DNA from 2 places in the Mesorhizobium sp. WSM1293 genome. Region 1 is predicted to be linked to the other one. Evidence: riboswitches for the same ligand, from Rfam matches in the RefSeq annotation. Region 1 holds a riboswitch; the other holds the start of a gene.
What was found. A riboswitch is a leader RNA that binds a small molecule or an ion and turns the genes downstream of it on or off. The one in region 1 is predicted to bind S-adenosylmethionine.
Positions count from the first base shown of each region.

Region 2: it holds a riboswitch for S-adenosylmethionine, as region 1 does, so the genes downstream of both, M729_RS0112295 (O-succinylhomoserine sulfhydrylase) here and M729_RS0122385 (homoserine O-acetyltransferase) in region 1, are expected to answer to the same signal.

Region 1 is NZ_AZUV01000019.1:40,619-44,014, reverse strand. Features, by position in the region: gene M729_RS0122395 (glycosyltransferase) at 1-451, opposite strand, end outside; gene metW (methionine biosynthesis protein MetW) at 612-1,226, opposite strand; gene M729_RS0122385 (homoserine O-acetyltransferase) at 1,285-2,454, opposite strand; SAM riboswitch at 2,569-2,646, opposite strand; gene hisC (histidinol-phosphate transaminase) at 2,784-3,396, shown strand, end outside.
Region 2 is NZ_AZUV01000009.1:113,203-116,598, forward strand. Features, by position in the region: gene M729_RS0112285 (ABC transporter substrate-binding protein) at 1-643, opposite strand, end outside; gene M729_RS0112290 (2'-deoxycytidine 5'-triphosphate deaminase) at 744-1,838, opposite strand; SAM riboswitch at 1,913-1,990, shown strand; gene M729_RS0112295 (O-succinylhomoserine sulfhydrylase) at 2,048-3,235, shown strand; gene M729_RS0112300 (ceramide glucosyltransferase) at 3,243-3,396, opposite strand, start outside.

The DNA.
Region 1 (3,396 bases):
AGGTTCTTGAAAAGAAGTCGTCGTATGAAAGGTATGTATATCCGTTTGCGCAGATAACTTCAGAGTTTTCAAAGGGTTCAAGCAGTCCTGATAGCCATCCTGGTTCCGCGACCACGTCGGAATCCAGAAAGATGACGATATCTCCGTCCGATGCCAGCATACCGTTGTTCTTCAGGTCGTAATATCGGCCACCAGGGAAAGCTGTGAAGACGAGTTCGGCAACCTGACCGAGCTGCGGGGCCTCATTCGAAATCTCACGACGCAACGCCTCTTTGTCCGACTCTGCTCCGCCGTGAGAGATGACGATCCTTGGTCGCGCTGAACCGGTTGCTGAAACCGATGAGATTTCCCGAGCCAAGGCCTTCATCCCAACGCCGATCTCGTCCCAGTCGATGGACCTGGCGTTTTCCATTTCCACAACGAGTGAGTAAGTTGCGCGTTCTTCGACCATTTTTGCCCCCCCCGAGCCGTCAGTGTGGCTATAGCCGCACTAGCCCGCTGTCAAACAGTCGACACCATTTACACTGGTTCGCGATCGTCATACAGGGCGACTTTGCTCGGCGCCAAACACACTGTTGCTTGGCGAGTCGGGTCTTTGATCGGTGCGGAAATTACCGTTTCAGCAAGAACACTGCCTGCTGGCCGAAGAAATTCCAGAACCACCACGGCATCGACAGGCCGATCTTCTGGCCGGCGGCGTCGAGGGCGGTTGCCTTCTCGACTGTCGCGCCGAGTTCGTCGCACAGATTGACGAAATCGCGGATGGTGCAGAAGTGGATGTTGGGCGTGTCGTACCAGGAATAGGGCAGGTCCTTGGTCACCGGCATGCGGCCGTTGAGGAACAGCGACAGGCGCACACGCCAATGGCCGAAATTGGGGAAGGAGACGATGGCGCGGTTGCCGATCCTGAGCAGTTCGTCGAGCACCAGCTTCGGGTTGCGGGTGGCCTGCAGCGTCTGCGACAGGACGACGAAGTCAAAGCCCTTGTCGGGATAGAATTCGAGATCCTTGTCGGCGTCGCCCTGGATGACCGAGAGGCCGCGCGCCACACATTCGTTGACGCCGCGCTGCGACAGCTCGAGTCCGCGGCCGTCGACCTGCTTGGTGTCCTGCAGCAGTTCGAGCAGCGAGCCGTCGCCCGAGCCGACATCGAGCACGCGCGACTGTGGCGGGATGAGGTTGGCGACGACTTCGAGGTCGACGCGCTGGTCGCGGTTGACGCTCATGGCTTCGCCTCCCGCCTGGCGCATGATCCCGATCCAAAAAGCCTGCAATTTTTCCGGGTCATGCGCTCAGCCCTCTCGCCCGGGCCGCCGAGCCGATGAAGCCGTTTATCGCGGCAAACAGTTCCGGCTCGTCGAGCAGGAATGCGTCGTGGCCACGGTCGGTCTCGATCTCGACGAAGGATACCGATGCGCCGGCGGCGTTGAGCGCATGCACGATCGAGCGGCTCTCCTCGGTCGGGAACAGCCAATCCGAGGTGAACGACACCAGGCAGAAGCGGGTTTTCGTGCCGGCGAAGGCATCGGCCAACCGGCCGCCATGGTCTGCGGCGAGGTCGAAATAGTCCATCGACCGCGTCATGTAGAGGTAGGAATTGGCGTCGAAGCGATCGACGAAGGTCATGCCCTGATGGCGCAGATAGCTTTCGATCTGGAAGTCGGCGTCGAAGCCGAAGGTCAGCGCTTCGCGATCCTGCAGATTGCGGCCGAACTTGCGGTGCAGGGCGGCTTCCGACAGGTAAGTGATGTGGGCGGCCATACGGGCTACCGCCAGGCCCTTTTCCGGGCGTTTGCCGTGCTCGAAATATTTGCCGCCATGCCAGTCCGGATCGGCCATGACAGCCTGCCGGCCAACCTCATGAAAGGCGATGTTCTGCGAGGAATGGCGCGCGCCGGTGGCGATCGGCAGTGCCGAGAAGACGCGCTCCGGATAGCTCGACGCCCATTCCAGCACCTGCATGCCGCCCATCGAGCCGCCGAGCACGCAGAATAGTTTCTCGATGCCGAAATGGTCGATCAGCATCTGCTGCGCCCGCACCATGTCGCGGATGGTGATGATCGGCAGGTCGAGCCCATAGGGCTTGCCGGTGGCGGGATTGGTCGAGGCCGGGCCGGTGGACCCAAGGCAACCGCCGATGACGTTGGAGCAGATGACGAAGAAACGATTGGTGTCGATGATCTTGCCGGGGCCGATCAGCACTTCCCACCAGCCAGGCTTGCCGGTCACCGGATTGGTGCTGGCGACGTGCTGGTCTCCGGTCAGCGCATGGCAGACGAGGATGGCGTTGGAGCGGGCATCGTTCAGCGTGCCGTAGGTCTGGTAGGCGATCTGGAACGGTGACAGCAGCGTACCGGCGTCCAGCTTGAGCGGCTTGTCGGATCCAAAACGCAAAACCGGGCTCGACGGTTGGTCGACCTCGTTGTTGGTTTTGCGGGCACGCAGAACGGCCATGACATCCATCTCACACTTTGAGCCCACGCATCGCACTCGTCGAAAGTCGATGCCGATACGGGTGTCCGGCCGGCGCGGACAACAAAAAACCGGCATTGCGGTCGCAAAGCCGGTTACAGGATGCAAACGGCCCTTTAGCAAGTTGTTTAACGTGGCTGCAAGCCGACCGGCCAAATCACCACGGAAGTTCGCTCCCCTTCTAGGGCTGTGGCGCGCCGGCGTCAACGGCCTGCCTTGGGCGGGAGGCTGTCGCCTCTCGACATTGCAGGCCACGGCTTGTATTTCCGCTGCGGCTTCCCTCAGGAAGCGTTCTCGACGGATTTTGCGACATGAGCCAGACACCGGACCAGGCACGTCCAACCCCGCGCGCGGGCATCATGGACATAGACGCCTATGTGCCGGGCAAGAGCACGGCGCCTGCCGGCGTCGCCAAGGTCCACAAGCTGTCCTCCAACGAGAACCCGCTCGGGCCCTCGCCGAAGGCGATCGAAGCCGCGCGCGAGATTGCCGGAAAGCTTGACGTCTATCCAGACGGCACCGCCAGGCGGCTGCGCGAAGCGATCGCCGAGGTGCATGGCCTCAACCCGCAGAACATCATCTGCTCCAACGGCTCCGACGAGATCCTCGGCCTGCTGGCGCAGACCTATCTGGCGCCCGGCGACGAGGCCGTCATCACCGAGCACGCCTTCATGGTCTACAAGATCTACATCCAGTCGGCGGGCGCCGTTCCGGTGACGATCAAGGAAACAGACGAGCGCGCCGATATCGACGCCATCCTGGCCGCCGTCACGCCGCGTACCAAGATCGTGTTCCTCGCCAATCCCAACAATCCGACCGGCACCTATGTGCCGTTCCAGGAGGTGCGCCGGCTGCATGCCGGTCTGCCCAGGCACGTGCTTCTGGTGCTCGACGCGGCCTACGCCGAATATGTTCGCCGCAACG
Region 2 (3,396 bases), on a different contig from region 1:
GGGTCTCGGTACCCTTGACGTCGCCGACCAGCTTGCAGCAGCCGTCGCTTGCCTTCTTCAGCCAGTCCATCAGCACGAACTTGTCCGAGATCACGGCGTCAAGACGACCGTTGGTCAGGTCGGTGATCGCCTCTTCCTGGGTGGGATAGAGTTTGGCCTCCGCGCCCGCCTTGCCATATTCATTCTGGGCATAGTCGGCTTGCGTGGTCGAAGCCTGGGCACCGACCGTCTTGCCGGCAAGGGCCGCCGGTTCGGTCGAGGTGAGATCGGTGTCCTTCGGCGCCACCAGAGCCAGCGGTGTCGTATAATATTTGTTGGTGAAGGCGACCTGCTTCTTGCGCTCTTCGGTGATGCTCATCGAGGCGATGATGGCGTCGAACTTCTTGGCCTGCAAAGCGGGAATGATGCCGTCCCAGTCCTGGGTAACGATCTCGCATTCGACCTTCATCTGCGCGCACAGCGCATTGGCGATGTCGATGTCGAAGCCTTCCACCTTGCCGTCAGCGGTGATGGTGTTGAACGGCGGATAGGCGCCCTCGGTGCCGATCTTGATTTTCTCCGCCGCCTGCACCGACGGAGAGCCGGCCAGCATTGCCAGCATGGCAGCGCCCGCCGCCGATATGACCCATTTCGAAAATCGCATTTTCTTGGTTCCCCTTGAACGCCGCCAGCTTGACGGGCGGCAAGGCAGCCAAGCATGCCGAACCGGCACAGGCAAGTATTTTGCCTTGGGGCAATGAGTGTCAGCGCGCGGCGCGGAAATGCTTGGACAGCTTCAGGCCCTGCGCCTGGTAGTTGGAGCCGAGATCGGTGCCGTAGAGTGCCTGCGGCCGCTTCAGCATATGCTCGTAGACCAGCCGGCCGACGATCTGGCCGTGGTCGAGGATGAACGGCACTTCATGGCTGCGCACTTCCAGCACCGCCCGGCTGCCGGTGCCGCCGGACGCGGAATGGCCGAAGCCCGGATCGAAGAAGCCGGCATAATGGACGCGGAATTCGCCGACCAGCGGATCGAAGGGCGTCATCTCGGCGGCGTAGAGCGGCGGCACATGCACCGCCTCCTGGCTGACGAGGATGTAGAATTCATCGGGGTCGAGCACCAGTTCGCCGGCGCCGCTCTTGTGGATCGGTTCCCAGAAGTCGACGACTTCCTGGGCCGCGCGCTTGTCGACATCGACGAGGCCGGTGTGATGCTTGCCGCGATAGCCGACCAAGCCGCTTTGATCGCCGTTGAGGTCGATCGACAGCGCGATGCCGCCGCCGGAAATGTTCGGCGGCTCGGTGGCGACCAGCATCTGCGTGCGATGCAGGTCGTGCAACTCGGCTTCCGAGAGCAGCGCATTGCCGATGCGGAAACGGATCTGCGACAGGCGCGACCCGGTGCGGACGACGATCGGGAAGGTGCGCGGGCTGACTTCCAGAAAGAGCGGGCCATGATAGCCGGCGGCGATCTTGTCGAACTCGTGGCCGCGATCGGTCATGACGCGGGTGAAGATGTCGAGCCGCCCGGTCGAGCTCTTCGGATTGGCCGAGGCTGAAATGTCCGCCGGCAGCGCCAGGCTTTCAAGCAGGGGCACGATATAGACGCAGCCGGTCTCCAGCACCGCGCCCTCGGCCAGATTGATCTCGTGCAGCTGCAGCCGGTCGAGCTTTTCCGAGACCTTGTGATTGGGGCCGGGCAGGAAGGAGGCGCGCACCCGCCAGGCCTTGTCGCCGAGCCTGAGATCAAGGCTGGCCGGCTGGATCTGGTCGGCATCGAGCGCACGCGCCGACTTCAGCGCGCCGGACTGGAACAGCGCCGATATGTCCTGGTCGGGAAGAATGCCTGTCTGCCGCAAGGCTCCACTCCTGCTTGGTACAAACCTCTTAATGAAGCCGGCAATTGACGCAAGCGCGGTGCGGGTCTAAAGGGTCGTTATCCCGTGGTGATTTGGCCGGTCGGCTTGCAGCCACGTTAAACAAGTCGCTAAAGGACCGTCGGGCCGCAAGGCCGTATGGACCGGTTGCGACTTTCGCGGCCGGTTTTTTTGTGTCTGGAAGAAAAGCGATGAGCACCAAGAAGCGCAACTGGAAGCCTCAGACGGCACTCGTGCACAGCGGAACGCTGCGTTCCGGTTTCGGCGAAACGTCAGAAGCGATCTATCTCACCCAAGGCTATGTCTACGAAACGGCGCAAGCCGCCGAAGCCCGTTTCAAGGGCGAAGAGCCGGGTTTCATCTATTCGCGCTACGCCAATCCGACCGTCGACATGTTCGAGAAGCGCATGTGCGCGCTGGAAGGTGCCGAAGACGCGCGCGCCACCGCGTCCGGCATGGCGGCGGTGACGGCCGCCCTTCTGTGCAGCGCCAAGGCCGGCGACCATATCGTGGCGGCACGCGCGCTGTTCGGCTCCTGCCGCTGGGTGGTCGAGACGCTGGCGCCGAGATACGGCATCGAGGCGACGCTGGTCGACGGCACCGACATCGCCAACTGGGAAAAGGCGGTCAAGCCGAACACCAAGCTGTTCTTCCTGGAAAGCCCGACCAATCCGACGCTGGAAGTGGTCGATATCGCCGCTGTCGCTTCGCTTGCCAATTCGATCGACGCCAGGCTGATCGTCGACAATGTCTTCGCCACGCCCCTGCAGCAGAAGCCCCTGCAGCTCGGCGCCCATGTCGTCGTCTATTCGGCGACCAAGCACATAGACGGCCAGGGGCGCTGTCTCGGCGGCGTCATCCTGTCGGACAAGAAGTGGATCGACGAGAACCTGCACGACTATTTCCGCCATACCGGCCCAAGCCTTTCGCCTTTCAACGCCTGGACGCTGCTGAAGGGCCTGGAAACGCTGCCGCTGCGCGTACGCCAGCAGACGGAAAGTGCCGGCCGGATCGCGGATTTTCTGGCCGAACGGCCGGAAATCGCGCGCGTCATCTATCCCGGCCGCGCCGACCATCCGCAGGCCGACATCGTCAAGAAGCAGATGTCGGGCGGCTCGACGCTGATCTGCCTGGACGTCAAGGGCGGCAAGCAGGCGGCCTTCGCCTTGCAGAACGCGCTCGACATCGTCCTGATCTCCAACAATCTCGGTGACGCCAAGAGCCTGATCACCCACCCGGCGACGACGACGCACAAGAATCTCAGCGACGAGGCGCGCGCCGAGCTCGGCATCGGGCCGGGCACGCTCAGGCTGTCGGTTGGCCTGGAGGATACCGACGATCTGCTCGAGGACATCGCGCAGGCGCTGAAGGCCAGGTAGGAGGCCTTCAGGCGCCGGACGGCGTCTCTTCCAGCTCGGCCGTCTTGGTGCCGATGGTCATCGCATTGCCGCGCCAGTCGACGGCGCCGCCGAGCCAACCGCGCCCCCACATCGCCGGCAGGATCAGGTCGCGCGCCATGAGCGCAGCGACCATGCGTGGC